Regions from separate parts of the Anaerostipes stercorihominis genome, predicted to be linked through region 3. Evidence: predicted binding sites of a transcription regulator. Region 3 holds the regulator's gene; each other region holds the start of a gene.
What was found. The regulator Rex, encoded in region 3, represses fermentation and respiration genes when NADH is low (regulators of the CRP and FNR family bind a similar motif). The targets are predictions, from matches to a motif close to ATTGTTAANTANTTAACAAT.

Region 1 (4,597 bases), on a different contig from region 3:
TGGATCGGACGCTGGAAGAGGCGTGGGACCTGGAAGTCAAAAATCGTTTAAAGGAGCTGATGTAATTTTATGAAATTTTTTAAGCAGCTTTGTCAGGGAGCTCTCATTGGCATGGCAGGATTTATGCCCGGAGTCAGCGGAGGTACGCTGGCAGTTTCTATGGGGATCTACGATAAAATTCTTTATGCAGTAAATCATTTTACGAGAGCGCCAAAACAGAGTCTGCGAATTTTACTGCCGATTGCCATTGGCGGAGCGGCTGGACTGCTGGGACTGTCCTATGGACTTCGGGGGTTGTTTGAGAAGTTCCCGGTTCAGACCAATTTACTGTTTGCCGGTTTAATTCTCGGAGGAATTCCGGATCTGATCAGAACTGCCGGGAAAGAGAAGGCTTCCTTGGGAAATATTTTGCTGTTTCTTCTTTTTTTCGGAGTGATTGCAGGACTTCCATTTTTGGGAAACAATGGAACCAAGGTGGTGTTAGAGCCTGCAGCTTTGACGGCGTTTAAAATGTTTGGAATTGGAGTTTTGGCTGCGCTGACTATGGTTGTTCCTGGAGTCAGCGGGTCTGCCATTTTATTGGTAATGGGATATTATCAGCCGATTTTAAATGAGATGACAGATTGTATCAGTGGATTTTTTCAAATGGATTCCTGGTGGATGGTGCGGGGAATTCTGATTTTCGGACCGATGGCTCTCGGTATGGCGGCAGGGGTCATTTGGACGGCGTCTTTGATGGAATATTTATTGGAACATCAGCGTGGAAAGACTTATTGGGGAATTCTGGGTTTGGTTTTTGCATCGTCTGTAGGGATTTTCACAGAAATTGGAAAGTTTTCTGTTGATTTTTTCACAATCTTAACCGGGATAGCAGCCGTTGCGGCGGGAATTTTGTGGTCAGGCAAGATCGGAGAGAAAGAATCCTAGTTTCTGTATTTCTTTTTTGATCAGGGTATGATAGAATAAGTAGTAATCAATACTATATAAGAAAGTGTTTAAAAGGAGATACGATCATGAGTTTCCATATTGTGTGCGACAGCTGTACAGATTTAGTGAAAGAAGATTTTGACAGAGGATGTTATTCGTGGGTTCCTCTGACTTTGTTGGTAGACGGAGAAGAGATTGTTGATGATCAGACGTTTGATCAGGACGTTTTTTTAAAGAAAGTGGCGCAGAGCAGGGGTGAGGTGAAATCTGCATGTCCCGCACCGGAAAGTTATATGGACGCTTATCATAAAGCAGATGATATTTATGTTGTAACATTATCCGCAGAATTAAGCGGTTCCTATAACAGTGCAGTCTTGGGGAAAAATCTCTATGAAGAAGAACATGGAAAAAAGAACATTCATGTTTTCAATTCCAGAGGGGCGTCCACAACTCAGCTTTTAACGGCAAGAAAAATTTATGAATTGGCAGAGCAGGGGCTTTCTTTTTCTGAGGTGGTGGAAAAAACAGAAACATATATTACAGATCTCAGGACTTATTTTGTACTGGAGACATTAGAGGTGCTGAAACGAAACGGACGTCTTTCCAGACTGTCTGCAACGATTGCAGGCGCACTGAACATCAAGCCGGTTATGATTGGAACCAGAGAGGGCGTCATACAGAAAGCGGCGCAGGCCCGCGGAATTAAGAAGGCTTTGGCAAAAATGATAGATCATATAGCTCAGGAGAACGGAAGTTTAGAAGGTCATTCTATGGCAATTGCCCACTGTAATTGCCCGCAGAGAGCTGAGTATGTAAAAGAACTTGCAAAGAAGAATCTGAATATAGAAGATGTGTCGATCATTGATACAAAAGGGGTCAGTAGTCTGTATGCATGCGATGGAGGAATCATCGTGTCGTTTGAGGCGTAGGAGTCTATGGAGTACAAAGAAAGGGAGATGCCAATGGATGGATTGGCGTCTCCCTTTCTTTGTTATTATTTTAACGTTATTTTGCACAAAAATTGAAAAGATTGTCATGAAATTAACGTTAAAATTGCACAAAAATCGGTTGCGTTTCCAAGCTTTGAAAGTTATAATAATAAGAACTAAATTCTATTTTTGCTTTGCGAAAAAATAAGAACGGATGGCTCCGTTGTATAAAAGGAGGAAATGTATGAGTCGTTTAGAATTATGGACTCCGAATCAGGCTCAGCTGGTGGTTGAGGGACTGTATAAAGATTTGGAGCGAAGAATTGAATCCAGCCCTCCGGGATTATGTCCGGTTGATATGTCCAGAGCCTTTTTGGAGATTTGCCATGCCCAGAGCTGTGGAAAATGTGTGCCGTGCCGCGTAGGACTCGGACAATTAAAAAATTTAATTACGGATGTATTGGATGGGAAAGGAGATTTGAAGACTCTTGATTTAATTCAGGAGACGGCACAGTCTGTGATGGAATCAGCAGACTGTGCCATTGGTTATGAGGCGGCAAATATGGTGTATAAGGGAGTAATTGGATTCCGTGAGGATTATCTGGAGCACATTTTGCATCACCGTTGCTTAAGTACCTTAAAGCAGCCGGTTCCGTGTGTATCACGATGTCCGGCAAGAGTGGATATTCCGGGATACATTGCGTTGGTTCGGGAAGGAAGATATGAGGACGCCATTCGTCTGATTCGGAAGGATAATCCATTTCCGACAACCTGCGGATTCATTTGTGAACATCCTTGCGAGGCTTTGTGCAGAAGAAATATGATTGACGATGCAGTGAATATCAGAGGTTTGAAACGGATGGCAGCGGATGCGGCGGGATATGTGGCACCGCCGGAATGTGCGCCGTCTACCGGAAAAAATGTAGCGGTTGTGGGCGGAGGTCCGGGAGGATTAAGCGCCGCCTATTTTCTTCAGCTGATGGGGCATCAGGTTACGGTATATGAGATGCTTCCGAAACTGGGTGGAATGCTTCGCTATGGAATTCCAAATTACCGCCTTCCGAAAGAACGATTGGATGATGATATTCAGGCAATTTTAGATACGGGAGTACAGGTTGACTGCGGAAAAGTGATCGGAAAAGACTATTCCATTGCAGATTTGAAGGAACAATATGATGCTGTGTTAATTACCATTGGCGCCAGCACCGATAAGAAATTAGGTTTGGAAGGTGAAGATGCACAGGGTGTGATTTCGGCAGTGCAATTTCTTAGAAATGTCGGTCACGGTACACAGGATCATTTGGAAGGAAAAGAAGTTGCAGTAATTGGAGGCGGAAACGTTTCGATGGATGCAGTACGCACCGCAGTCCGGCTTGGAGCGAAAAAAGTCAGCATCGTTTACCGCAGAAGAGTGGCAGATATGACGGCGCTTCCGGATGAAATCCGCGGAGCAGAAGCGGAAGGAGTGGAAATCAGGACCTTGATGGCGCCTTCCAAAATTGAAAAAGATCAGGATGGCAATGTCAAGGGAATTTGGGTAACACCGCAAATGATTAGTGAAATTCAAGACGGAAGAGCCAGTGTAAAATCAACGGGAGAAAAGGATCAGCTGATTCCGTGTCAGTGTCTGATTGTTGCAATTGGGCAGGATATCGAGTATCAGCACTTTGAGGAAGCCGGAGTACCGGTTCAGCGGGGAAGAATCAACACGGAAAAATTCGGCGGTTTTGATAAGATGCCGGGGGTATTTGCCGGCGGGGACTGTGCTACGGGACCGTCTACGGTAATTTCTGCCATTGCGGCGGGAAAAGTAATCGCTGCCAATATTGACGAATATCTAGGATATCATCATGAAATTACTTCCGGAGTCTTGGTTCCGGAACCGAAAGCCGAAGATAAACCGTCTTGTGGAAGAGTGAATCTGACAGAAAGAGAGGCGGGAGAGAGAGTTCTTGATTTTGAAGGCGTAGAAAATTGTATGACGAAGAGGGAAGCCTGTCAGGAGGCATCCAGATGTCTGCGCTGCGACCACTTTGGCTTTGGCGTTTTTAAAGGAGGGAGGGATATGAAATGGTAAATATCACCATCGACCATAGAAAGGTTTCAGTGCCGGAAGGTACGACAATTATGGATGCGGCTGCATTGTTAAATATTACAATTCCGAGACTTTGTTTTTTGAAAGATATCAACGAGATTGGCGCGTGCCGTGTTTGCGTGGTGGAAGTTCAGGGGCAGAACCGGCTGGTGACTTCCTGCAATAATGTGGCAGAAGAAGGAATGGTCATTTTTACCAACAGTCCCAAAGTGCGGAGAAACCGAAGAGATACGGTTTCTATGATTATGTCCCAGCATGACGGAAATTGCATGAATTGCGTCCGAAGCAGGAACTGCAGTCTTCAAGCCATTGCAAATGATTTAAATATTGTAGATAATCCATATAAAAAAGAGCTGACGCTCCAGGAGTGGGATACAAAATATCCTCTGATTCGAGATGCAAATAAATGTATGAAATGCATGCGGTGCATTCAAATTTGTGATAAAGTTCAGGGGATGCATATTTGGGATGTGATTGGAACCGGCTCTCGAACAACGGTTGGGGTTTCGGGAAATCGTGAAATCCGGGAAGCAGATTGTGCGCTTTGCGGTCAGTGTATTACCCATTGTCCGACAGGAGCATTAAGAGAGAGAGATGACACCGACGAGTTTTATCGCGCTCTTGCAGATCCGAAGAAAGTGGTTGC
Region 2 (4,597 bases), on a different contig from region 3:
TCCGGAGTCCATGCGCTTGGAAATGTAGCAGTTTTTGACACAGAAAGCAGGATTCCGGGAGAAAAAATGGCGAAAGCTCTCAATGCACGTCTTCCGAAAGATATTGTCATTCAAAGTTCAATGGAAGTGCCTCCGGATTATCATCCAAGATTTCAGGATACGAAAAAGATCTACGAGTACACTTTTTATAATGCGCCTTACGACAATCCGGTGACCAGCCGTTATCATCATTTCGTATATGTTCCGCTGGATGTGGATCGCATGAATGAAGCCGCAAAGTATTTTGAGGGAGAGCATTGTTTTATCAGTATGTGCAGCAGTAAGGCTCAGGTTACATCGTATGTGCGGGAGATCTATGAATGTTCTGTGACTCGGCAGAAAAATTATCTTATCATGAGGGTTATGGGAAGCGGATTTCTTTATAATATGGTTCGGTTGATGGCAGGAACACTTTTGGAGATTGGACGGGGAAAAAAAGATCCCATATGGGTAAAACAAATTTTAGACTCCAGGGAGAGAGTAACACCGGGACCGAAGCTTCCCGCAAAAGGATTAACTTTAATACAAATTCAATATCCGGAGGATATGCGAGATGGAGAATAGCTGGATTATTTTTCAAAAACTATTAGTACTGTTCGGATTTATGCTGATTGGGAGTTTTAGTTATCGAAAAAAATGGATTACGGATGCAGGTGCAGGTCAGATATCGGGATTGATTGTGAATATATTTAATCCGGCTTTGATTATATCCGGCGTTACCGGTGCAGAGGGAAAAGGGGACTGGGAGTTGGTTTTAATGAATTTGCTGATGGCAGTTATTTTATTTCTGATTTTGATTGTACTAAGCCCGGTCTTTGTGAGAGTGCTGGGAGTGAAAGAGAATCAAAAAAACATATATTCTGTTATGTTCATTTTCTCTAACCTGGGATTTATGGGGATTCCGTTGATACAGGAATTATACGGAAAAGGAGCTGTTTTTTATGTAGCGTTGTATACTCTGGTTTATAATGTATTATTTTATACTTACGGAATTTATTTATTTGAAAAGGAAAAAGCTTGTCAGGCGGGAGTTGCAGTCAAAATCTCTTTTCAGTGGAGAAAACTGCAAAATCCGGGAGTGGCTGCCTGTTTATTTTCTCTGATTTTATTTGCATCCGGAATTTCGATTCCGGCGCCGGCAGTGGATTTTTTTGATAATCTGGGAAATGCAGCAGTACCGTTGTCTATGATTATGACCGGAGTATCTTTGGCACAGATGCCTTTTCAAACAGTAGTGACAGATTGGAAAATGTATCGGTTTAGTTTTCTGAAAATGCTGGTCATTCCCGCCGGCGCTGCTCTCATTCTCGGACAGATGAATCTTCCTCCTGTATTGTCGGGAATTATGGTGCTGATGTTTGGAATGCCCAATGGAAGTATGCCTGTGATGCTGGCAGTGGATTATGGTCTGGACAGCTCAATATGCAGTCGAGGGATCGCACTGACAACCCTGCTTTCCCTGATTACCCTGCCAGTTGTGACATACCTGATCTGACAGAAAAAAACGATAAAATTCGATGGATTGTATCTTGACACACCCGACTGCGTGTTATATAATATAAAACTGTGACATAAGAGAGAATACTACCCCAAAGCCCCGGTGGGAGTATTTTATATAGACACATTGATTGAGAGAATTTTAAGGAGGAACACCATGAAAAGTTTTATGGCCAGCCCATCAACAATTGAAAGAGAATGGTATGTAGTTGATGCTACAGGACATACATTAGGACGTTTAGCATCTGAGATTGCAAAAATCTTAAGAGGAAAGAATAAACCGATTTACACACCTCATATGGATGCAGGTGATCATGTGATCGTAGTGAATGCTGATAAGATCAAAGTGACAGGAAAGAAAATGGATCAGAAGATCTATTATCATCATTCAGATTATGTTGGCGGAATGAAAGAGCAGACATTAAAAGAAAAATTAGCTAAGAAACCTGAAGATGTTATTTATCTTGCTGTAAAGGGTATGCTTCCAAAAGGTCCTTTAGGAAGAAAGATGATTAAGAAGCTTCATGTATATGCAGGTCCGGAGCATAAGAATCAGGCTCAGCAGCCGAAAGCATTAGAGATCAAATATTAATTTTAGAAGGAGGACGAAGAAGTGGCTACAGCAAAATATTATGGAACTGGTAGAAGAAAACATAGTGTTGCCAGAGTATATTTAGTACCTGGAACAGGTAAAATCACAATCAATAAGAGAGATATTGATGAATATCTTGGATTAGAGACATTAAAAGTAGTAGTACGTCAGCCATTGGTTGCTACAGATACTCTTGATAAATATGATGTGTTGGTAAATGTTCATGGTGGTGGATTTACAGGACAGGCAGGAGCGATCCGTCATGGTATTTCCAGAGCTTTATTACAGGTAGACGGAGATTTCCGTTTAACACTGAAAAAAGCAGGATTCTTAACAAGAGATCCGAGAATGAAAGAAAGAAAGAAACCGGGTCTCAGAAAAGCACGTCGTGCACCACAGTTCTCTAAACGTTAATGCTGCGTTTCGGAACGTACAATTTCAAAAAGAATTTTCCACTCCTCAGGACTTCGGTTCTGGGGAGCTTTGTTATGTAAACCAGAAAACGAATCTATGAGGAATGGAGAGTCATAGCGTGGATGAAGAGAAAATCAGTGGCATTTTCCTTCTGTGTCTTTCTTTTAACAATAACTGTATTTTGTACACGGACAATTGAGGAATATAATGTGGGAATCTATGGAAAAGTTATAAAATTATAAAAATTTTGTACTTTTCTTTGAGCATTGTAGAGAAAAAGATTTTTTTTTGTTATAATGCAGATAGATAAAAAAATAACAATGTGTTAGGCGCGCATAAAAGGAAGGGTAAACATTATGTACGACAAAACAAGTATCAACAGTTTGAAAAAAGATGTATTGTATCTTGTGGCAAGAATGGCTTTTGCCGGAATTCTGGAAGAGGAGCGGGATTTCATTCCGGAACAGATGATTCCAGGACCGACACCGACATTTCGCTGCTGTATTTACAAAGAACGAGAGATTATTCGTCAGAGAATCCGGCTTGCAGAGGGAAAAGCTCCGGGAGCAGAAGATGATGGAAATATTATTCAAGTCATTAAATCTGCCTGTGCAGACTGTCCGATTTCCAGTTATGTTGTAACAAATAATTGTCAGAATTGTCTTGGAAAAGATTGTATCAAGGCCTGCCGCTTTGGCGCAATTGAAGCCGGAAATAAAAAGTCTGAGATTGACGCAGCAAAATGTAAAGAGTGCGGTATGTGTGCAAAGGCTTGTCCGTATCATGCCATTGCGCATCTGTCCAGACCTTGTAAAGACAGTTGCCCGGTAGATGCAATTTCTTATGATGAATACGGTATTACGGTGATTGATGAAGAAAAATGTATTCGCTGTGGGCAGTGTGCGTTAAAATGTCCGTTTGGTGCAATTGGAACAAAGTCATGGATTGTTGATGTTGTGAATGCGCTGAAAGATGGGAAAAGGGTATATGGAATCTTGGCGCCGGCAACAGAGGGACAGTTTGGAAAAGATATTACCATGGAAAGCTGGAGACAGGCTGTGAAAAAAGTAGGATTTGAGGATCTGGTAGAAGCAGGGCTCGGAGGAGATATGACAACCTGCAGTGAAGCAGAAGAATGGCTGGAAGCCTACAGAGCCGGAGAGAAAAAGACAACATCTTGCTGTCCGGGCTTTGTTAACATGATTCGTAAGCATTATCCGGAATTGGCAGATCAGATTTCCACAACCGTATCTCCAATGTGTGCAGTATCCAGAATGATAAAAGCAAAAGATCCGGAAGCAGTTACTGTATTTATCGGACCATGTGTGGCAAAAAAATCCGAAGTTGCGGATCAGAAGATCGAAGGAAATGCAGACTATGCTTTAAATTACAATGAAATTCAGGCAATTTTCCGTGCAAAAGAGGTTGAGTTGGAACCGGCAGAAAATACATATCAGGATTCCAGTATTTTTGGAAAATTCTATGGAAATTCCGGCGGAGTGACAGATTCTGTTTTAGAGTACCTGAAAGAAACCCAACAGGAAGAGGACATAAAAGTGTGCAAAGCTAACGGAGCAGCAGAATGCAAAAAAGCGTTAATGTTCTTAAAGGCAGGAAGACTTCCGGAAGACTTTATTGAAGGAATGGCATGTGAAGGCGGTTGTGTTGGAGGACCGAGCCGGCATGCAGAAATCATAAAATCCAAAAAAGTTCGTGAAAATCTGATTAAGTCTGCCGATGACCGAAAGATCACAGAGAATTTAAAACGTTATGATATGGATAGTTTTTCTATGCATAGATAATATGGAAAGTAAGATCCGCATTGCATAGTAAAAACAATGCGGGTTCTTTTTTGTACAAAAAACAGTAATGATTCCTGCTAGCGTAATCAGAAAAAATATGTTATAGTGAATTTTAGTTGAAAAAAGATAAACAGTGAAGTTGGAGGTATTGAGATGAAAGATCTTATCATTACAGATACAATTAAATATATTGGTACAGATGATCATGACATTGATTTATTTGAGAGCCAGTACATTGTACCAAATGGTGTGT
Region 3 (4,597 bases):
TTAATATGAATTTTGGCATCTTTGCCCAGAGCCTGTGCAATCTTTGACAAGGACTCTGCCATTTCAAAACAAAAAACCGTAGGCTCAATATCATATTGAATCATAGAGCTGTACTGATATTCCGAAGTGTATCCCAAAATCAAAATGGGCTGTCGAATGCCATGATTGCGCAGTGTAATTCCCTCTTCCATAATGGCAACCGCAAAAGCGTCCGCTCCAATCTTATTCAGCGCTCTTGCCACAGGAACTGCTCCATGCCCATATCCGTCCGCCTTAATCACCGGCATAACCTTTACTTCCGGTCCCACAATTCGTTTCACTTCTCTCATATTATGACAAATTGCATCCAAGTCAATCACTGCATGCACTCGATAATACTGATTCATGTCTTCCTCCTGTAACATCCTTTATGTGATCTAAAATATCTGACGCAATCATGCTGTAGGCTCCTTTTTCTTCCCTGGCAGCATCTCCCGCCAAACCATGAAGATATACGCCTCTCACAGCTGCCTGATTTGGTGTCATTCCAGAACCAAGCAGTCCTGTAATCATTCCTGCCAAAACATCTCCGCTGCCTCCGGTTGCCATTCCGTGATTGCCGCTTTGATTCATATACAACCGTTTTTCTTCTTCTGCAACAACCGTTGCGGCGTCTTTTAAAACAGCTGTAGCATGAAAAATTTCCGAAATGCGCTCTGCCATCCGGCAAAAATCTTCCTGAATTTCTTCTCTTGTTACTCCGAGAAGTCTGGCAGCCTCCAAAACATGCGGGGTCAGCACCAATCCATGAGCATATGATAGATTCATTCGGTAACGGCTGATCAGATTCAATCCGTCGGCATCAATTACAAGCGGTACTTTCCCGTATTCCAAAAGAAATTGAAGCATCTCTTTTGCATCATCCGAAATACCGATTCCCGGTCCAAACAAAACACAATCACACCAGGATAAAGCTTCTTTGATTTCTTTATATTCTCCAAACAGACATTCCGGCAATCTCGTCTGAAGTACTCTGCGGTTTTCTCTGTGAGACAAGACCTTCACCAGCCCTGCGCCCATTCTAAGTACTGCCTCCGCTGCAAAGCAGGCGGCGCCTGACATTGTTTCATTGCCCGCAATGACCAGTACCTTTCCGTAAGTTCCCTTGTTGGAATAATTTTCTCTTTTGGGCATGAGATTCCGAGGATTTTCAAGCGTAAATGCCGTGGCATATTTTTGTATCGTTTGGTCATGAAAACCGATGGATGCCAATCTTGTATCTCCACAATAATCTCTCCCCGGATACAGCAAATGACCTCTCTTGAATCCGCCGAACGTCACGGTAGCATCCGCACGAACGGCACATCCCATAATTTTTCCGGTATCCCCATGAATCCCGGAAGGAATATCAATCGAGAGAACCCTCTTCCCTGAAACATTGATCTGCTCAATGATCTCTTCATATTCCCCTTTGATTTCTCTTGTCAGTCCCACTCCGAAAATTCCTTCAATCAACAGATCGTAAGAAGCAATCTCTGCCTGCCGCAAAAATTGATATCCGAGATTCTCTAAAATTTTCAACTGTAATTTCAGATCCTCCGATGCTTTTTCCAAATTCCCAACAATCATAACATCCACTGAATATTGTTGTTCCAAAAGAATTCTGGCTGTGGCCAATGCATCGCCGCCATTATTTCCAATTCCCGCAATCACCAAAATTCTGGCATCTCCATTTACGCAGGACATTGCACACTCAGCTACAGCTTGGGAGGCCCTCTCCATCAAAACCAGTCCGGGAATTTTAATTTTATGAATGGTTTCCCGATCAATATCCTGCATTTCCTGACTTTTCAATACATATTTCATTGTCGTTCTCCTATTACAAAGGCCTGTACCAATGCTTCCGTATTGGTAATGGAAACATGGATTTGTTCAATTCCAAGTTTTTGTGCCATTTCTTTTGCACGTCCACAAAGGCACACAAACGGCGCGCCTTTCTTGTCTCTTAAAACTTCAATCTCAAACGGTTCTACACCGAAAAAGCCGGTTCCAAATACTTTGGAAACGGCTTCTTTTACAGCAAAATTGCCGGCTAAAGTCGCAGCATTATTCTTTGCACAAACTAATTCTTTGGTTGTAAAAATTCTTTTGAGACCACTTTGTCTTGAAAGCATTGCTCTGATTCGCTCAATTTCCACAAGATCCGTTCCAATTCCGATGATCATCGTTTACATCTCACTCTCTTCCCGATTGTGAATATTGTAAGTCAGCGTCATCAGGCTTTCTGCCAAATGTACATTCTCCACCGTAACATTTTCCGGAAGATGCAAATCAATTGGGGCGAAATTCCAAAATCCTTTGATTCCCCATTCCGCCATCTTCCGGGCAATTCCCGGCGCCTGATCCTTCGGAATGGTGAGCGCTGCAATTTTAATATCATGGGTCTTAATAAAATTCTCCAATTCGTCCGTATCAAGAACTTTAACTCCCCGAACGGAAATTCCAATCAATTTTGGATTCACATCAAACAATGCCATCACCTTATATCCGTAATCTTCATTAAAAGACTGATAGTTGGCAAGAGCCTGCCCAAGATTTCCTGCTCCGACAATAATCATATCATTGCGCTGATCAAGCCCCAGAATCTTTCCGATCTCTGTATACAAATTGTCAACATTATATCCGTAGCCCTGCTGCCCAAATCCTCCAAAATTATTCAAATCCTGACGAATCTGGGACGCAGTTACCATCATCTGCTCACTTAACTCTTTTGAGGAAATTCTAGTGATATTTTTTGCCTTCAACGCGCCAAGATAGCGAAAATACCGTGGCAGGCGCTTTATAACTGCGGATGAAATATTCTTATCTGCGTTTCCCATCTGATTCCTCCAAACATTTATTCTGTTTCTATTATATAAGATTGTCTAATATCTGTCAATCTTTCTGCCATGAATCTATCCAAAATTTCTTGAACACTTCTACAGATTTTCAGTCTTTCGGAGGAAATGCCTTTTATTTTAGAGAAAAATATGATATTCTGAAAAATAGTGTCAATTACAACAAATCGTTGTAATATCTTATTTTTGAAAGGAGTTTTCTATGATTTTATCATGCCAGAATCTCTGCAAAACATTTGTCGAAAAGCCAGTTCTCAAAAATGTATCTTTTCATTTAAATGAAAATGACCGCCTGGCAATTATCGGATATAACGGTGCCGGAAAATCTACACTCTTAAAAATTTTAATTGGAGAACTTGGGGCAGACGAAGGCAATATTTCTATAAAAAAAGATACTTCCATCGGTTATCTTGCCCAACATCAGGAACATCAATTCCATCATACCATTTTTGACGAATTGCTTTCTGTTAAAAAGGATGTTATTTTGTTGGATGAAAAAATGCGCAGATATGAGCAGGAGATGAAAGATTTAACAGGAGATGCCCTGGAACAAAAAATGAATCAATACACGCAGGCTACCCACCAATTTGAACAGATGAATGGCTTTGCCTATAAAAGTGAGATCACCGGAATATTAAAAGGTCTTGGATTCTCAGAAGAAGATTTTAACAAACAGATCAACACCCTTTCCGGCGGACAAAGAACGCGTGTTGCACTGGGAAAACTGCTTCTGAAAAATCCAGATGTACTTTTGTTGGATGAACCGACAAACCATTTGGATGTCGCATCCATTCGATGGCTGGAAACTTATCTTTCTCATTATAAAGGCGCCGTCATCATCGTTTCTCATGACCGCTATTTTCTAGACAAAATTGTCAATAAGGTTATGGAAATTGAGTTTGGTAAATCCATGCTTTTTGATGGAAACTATACAGCATTTATTGAAAAACGAAATCAAATCAAAGCAATTCGGCTGAAAGAATATAAAAACCAGCAGCAGGAAATAAAACATCAGCAAGAAGTCATCCAGAAATTAAAGCGATTCAATCGGGAGAAATCCATCCGCAGAGCTGAGAGCAGAGAAAAAGCTTTAGAAAAAATCGAAGTTCTGGAAAAACCTATGGACTATAACGCTGACATGCGCCTTTCCATTGAGCCGGAAACGATCAGCGGAAACGATGTCTTAAGTTTAAAAGATGTCGCTAAATCTTTTAATTCAAAATCTTTATTTCAAAAAATCAGCGCTGACATTTTTCGGGGAGAACGGGTTGCACTGATTGGTCCAAACGGAACCGGAAAAACTACCCTGTTAAAAATCATCTGTAAAAAGGTCAGAAAAAATGAGGGGATCATCCAACTCGGCGCCGGTGTCACCATCGGATATTACGATCAGGCTCAGGATAATTTAGATTCATCCAAAACTATTTTTGACGAAATTTCTGATTCTTATCCTGATCTGACCAATACAAAAATCAGAAATACCCTGGCAGCGTTTCTATTTTACGGAGAAGATGTGTTTCGTCCGATTTCTTCTTTAAGCGGCGGAGAAAAAGGTCGTGTATCCCTTGCAAAATTGATGCTCTCCCATGCAAATTTTTTGATTCTTGACGAACCTACCAATCATTTAGATATTCATTCCAAAGAAATTTTGGAAACTGCAATGAATGCCTATACCGGTACAATCTTGTATGTATCGCATGACCGTTACTTTATAAACAAAA

Region 1: AC27EF_RS10140 (NAD(P)-binding protein) is a predicted target of Rex. The motif match lies at 1,915-1,934, and genes of this name have one in related genera.
Region 2: AC27EF_RS05610 (4Fe-4S dicluster domain-containing protein) is a predicted target of Rex. The motif match lies at 2,845-2,864, and genes of this name have one in related genera.

What each region holds. Positions count from the first base shown of each region.
Region 1 is NZ_BAAJCL010000011.1:14,181-18,777, reverse strand. It holds gene AC27EF_RS10155 (DUF5721 family protein) at 1-65, shown strand, start outside; gene AC27EF_RS10150 (DUF368 domain-containing protein) at 70-927, shown strand; gene AC27EF_RS10145 (DegV family protein) at 1,014-1,856, shown strand; gene AC27EF_RS10140 (NAD(P)-binding protein) at 2,101-3,933, shown strand; gene AC27EF_RS10135 ([FeFe] hydrogenase, group A) at 3,927-4,597, shown strand, end outside.
Region 2 is NZ_BAAJCL010000004.1:37,601-42,197, reverse strand. It holds gene truA (tRNA pseudouridine(38-40) synthase TruA) at 1-603, shown strand, start outside; gene AC27EF_RS05625 (AEC family transporter) at 593-1,534, shown strand; gene rplM (50S ribosomal protein L13) at 1,694-2,128, shown strand; gene rpsI (30S ribosomal protein S9) at 2,150-2,542, shown strand; gene AC27EF_RS05610 (4Fe-4S dicluster domain-containing protein) at 2,899-4,344, shown strand; gene AC27EF_RS05605 (FprA family A-type flavoprotein) at 4,498-4,597, shown strand, end outside.
Region 3 is NZ_BAAJCL010000005.1:17,590-22,186, forward strand. It holds gene alr (alanine racemase) at 1-386, opposite strand, end outside; gene AC27EF_RS06840 (NAD(P)H-hydrate dehydratase) at 352-1,845, opposite strand; gene acpS (holo-ACP synthase) at 1,842-2,204, opposite strand; gene AC27EF_RS06850 (redox-sensing transcriptional repressor Rex) at 2,208-2,858, opposite strand; gene AC27EF_RS06855 (ABC-F family ATP-binding cassette domain-containing protein) at 3,079-4,597, shown strand, end outside.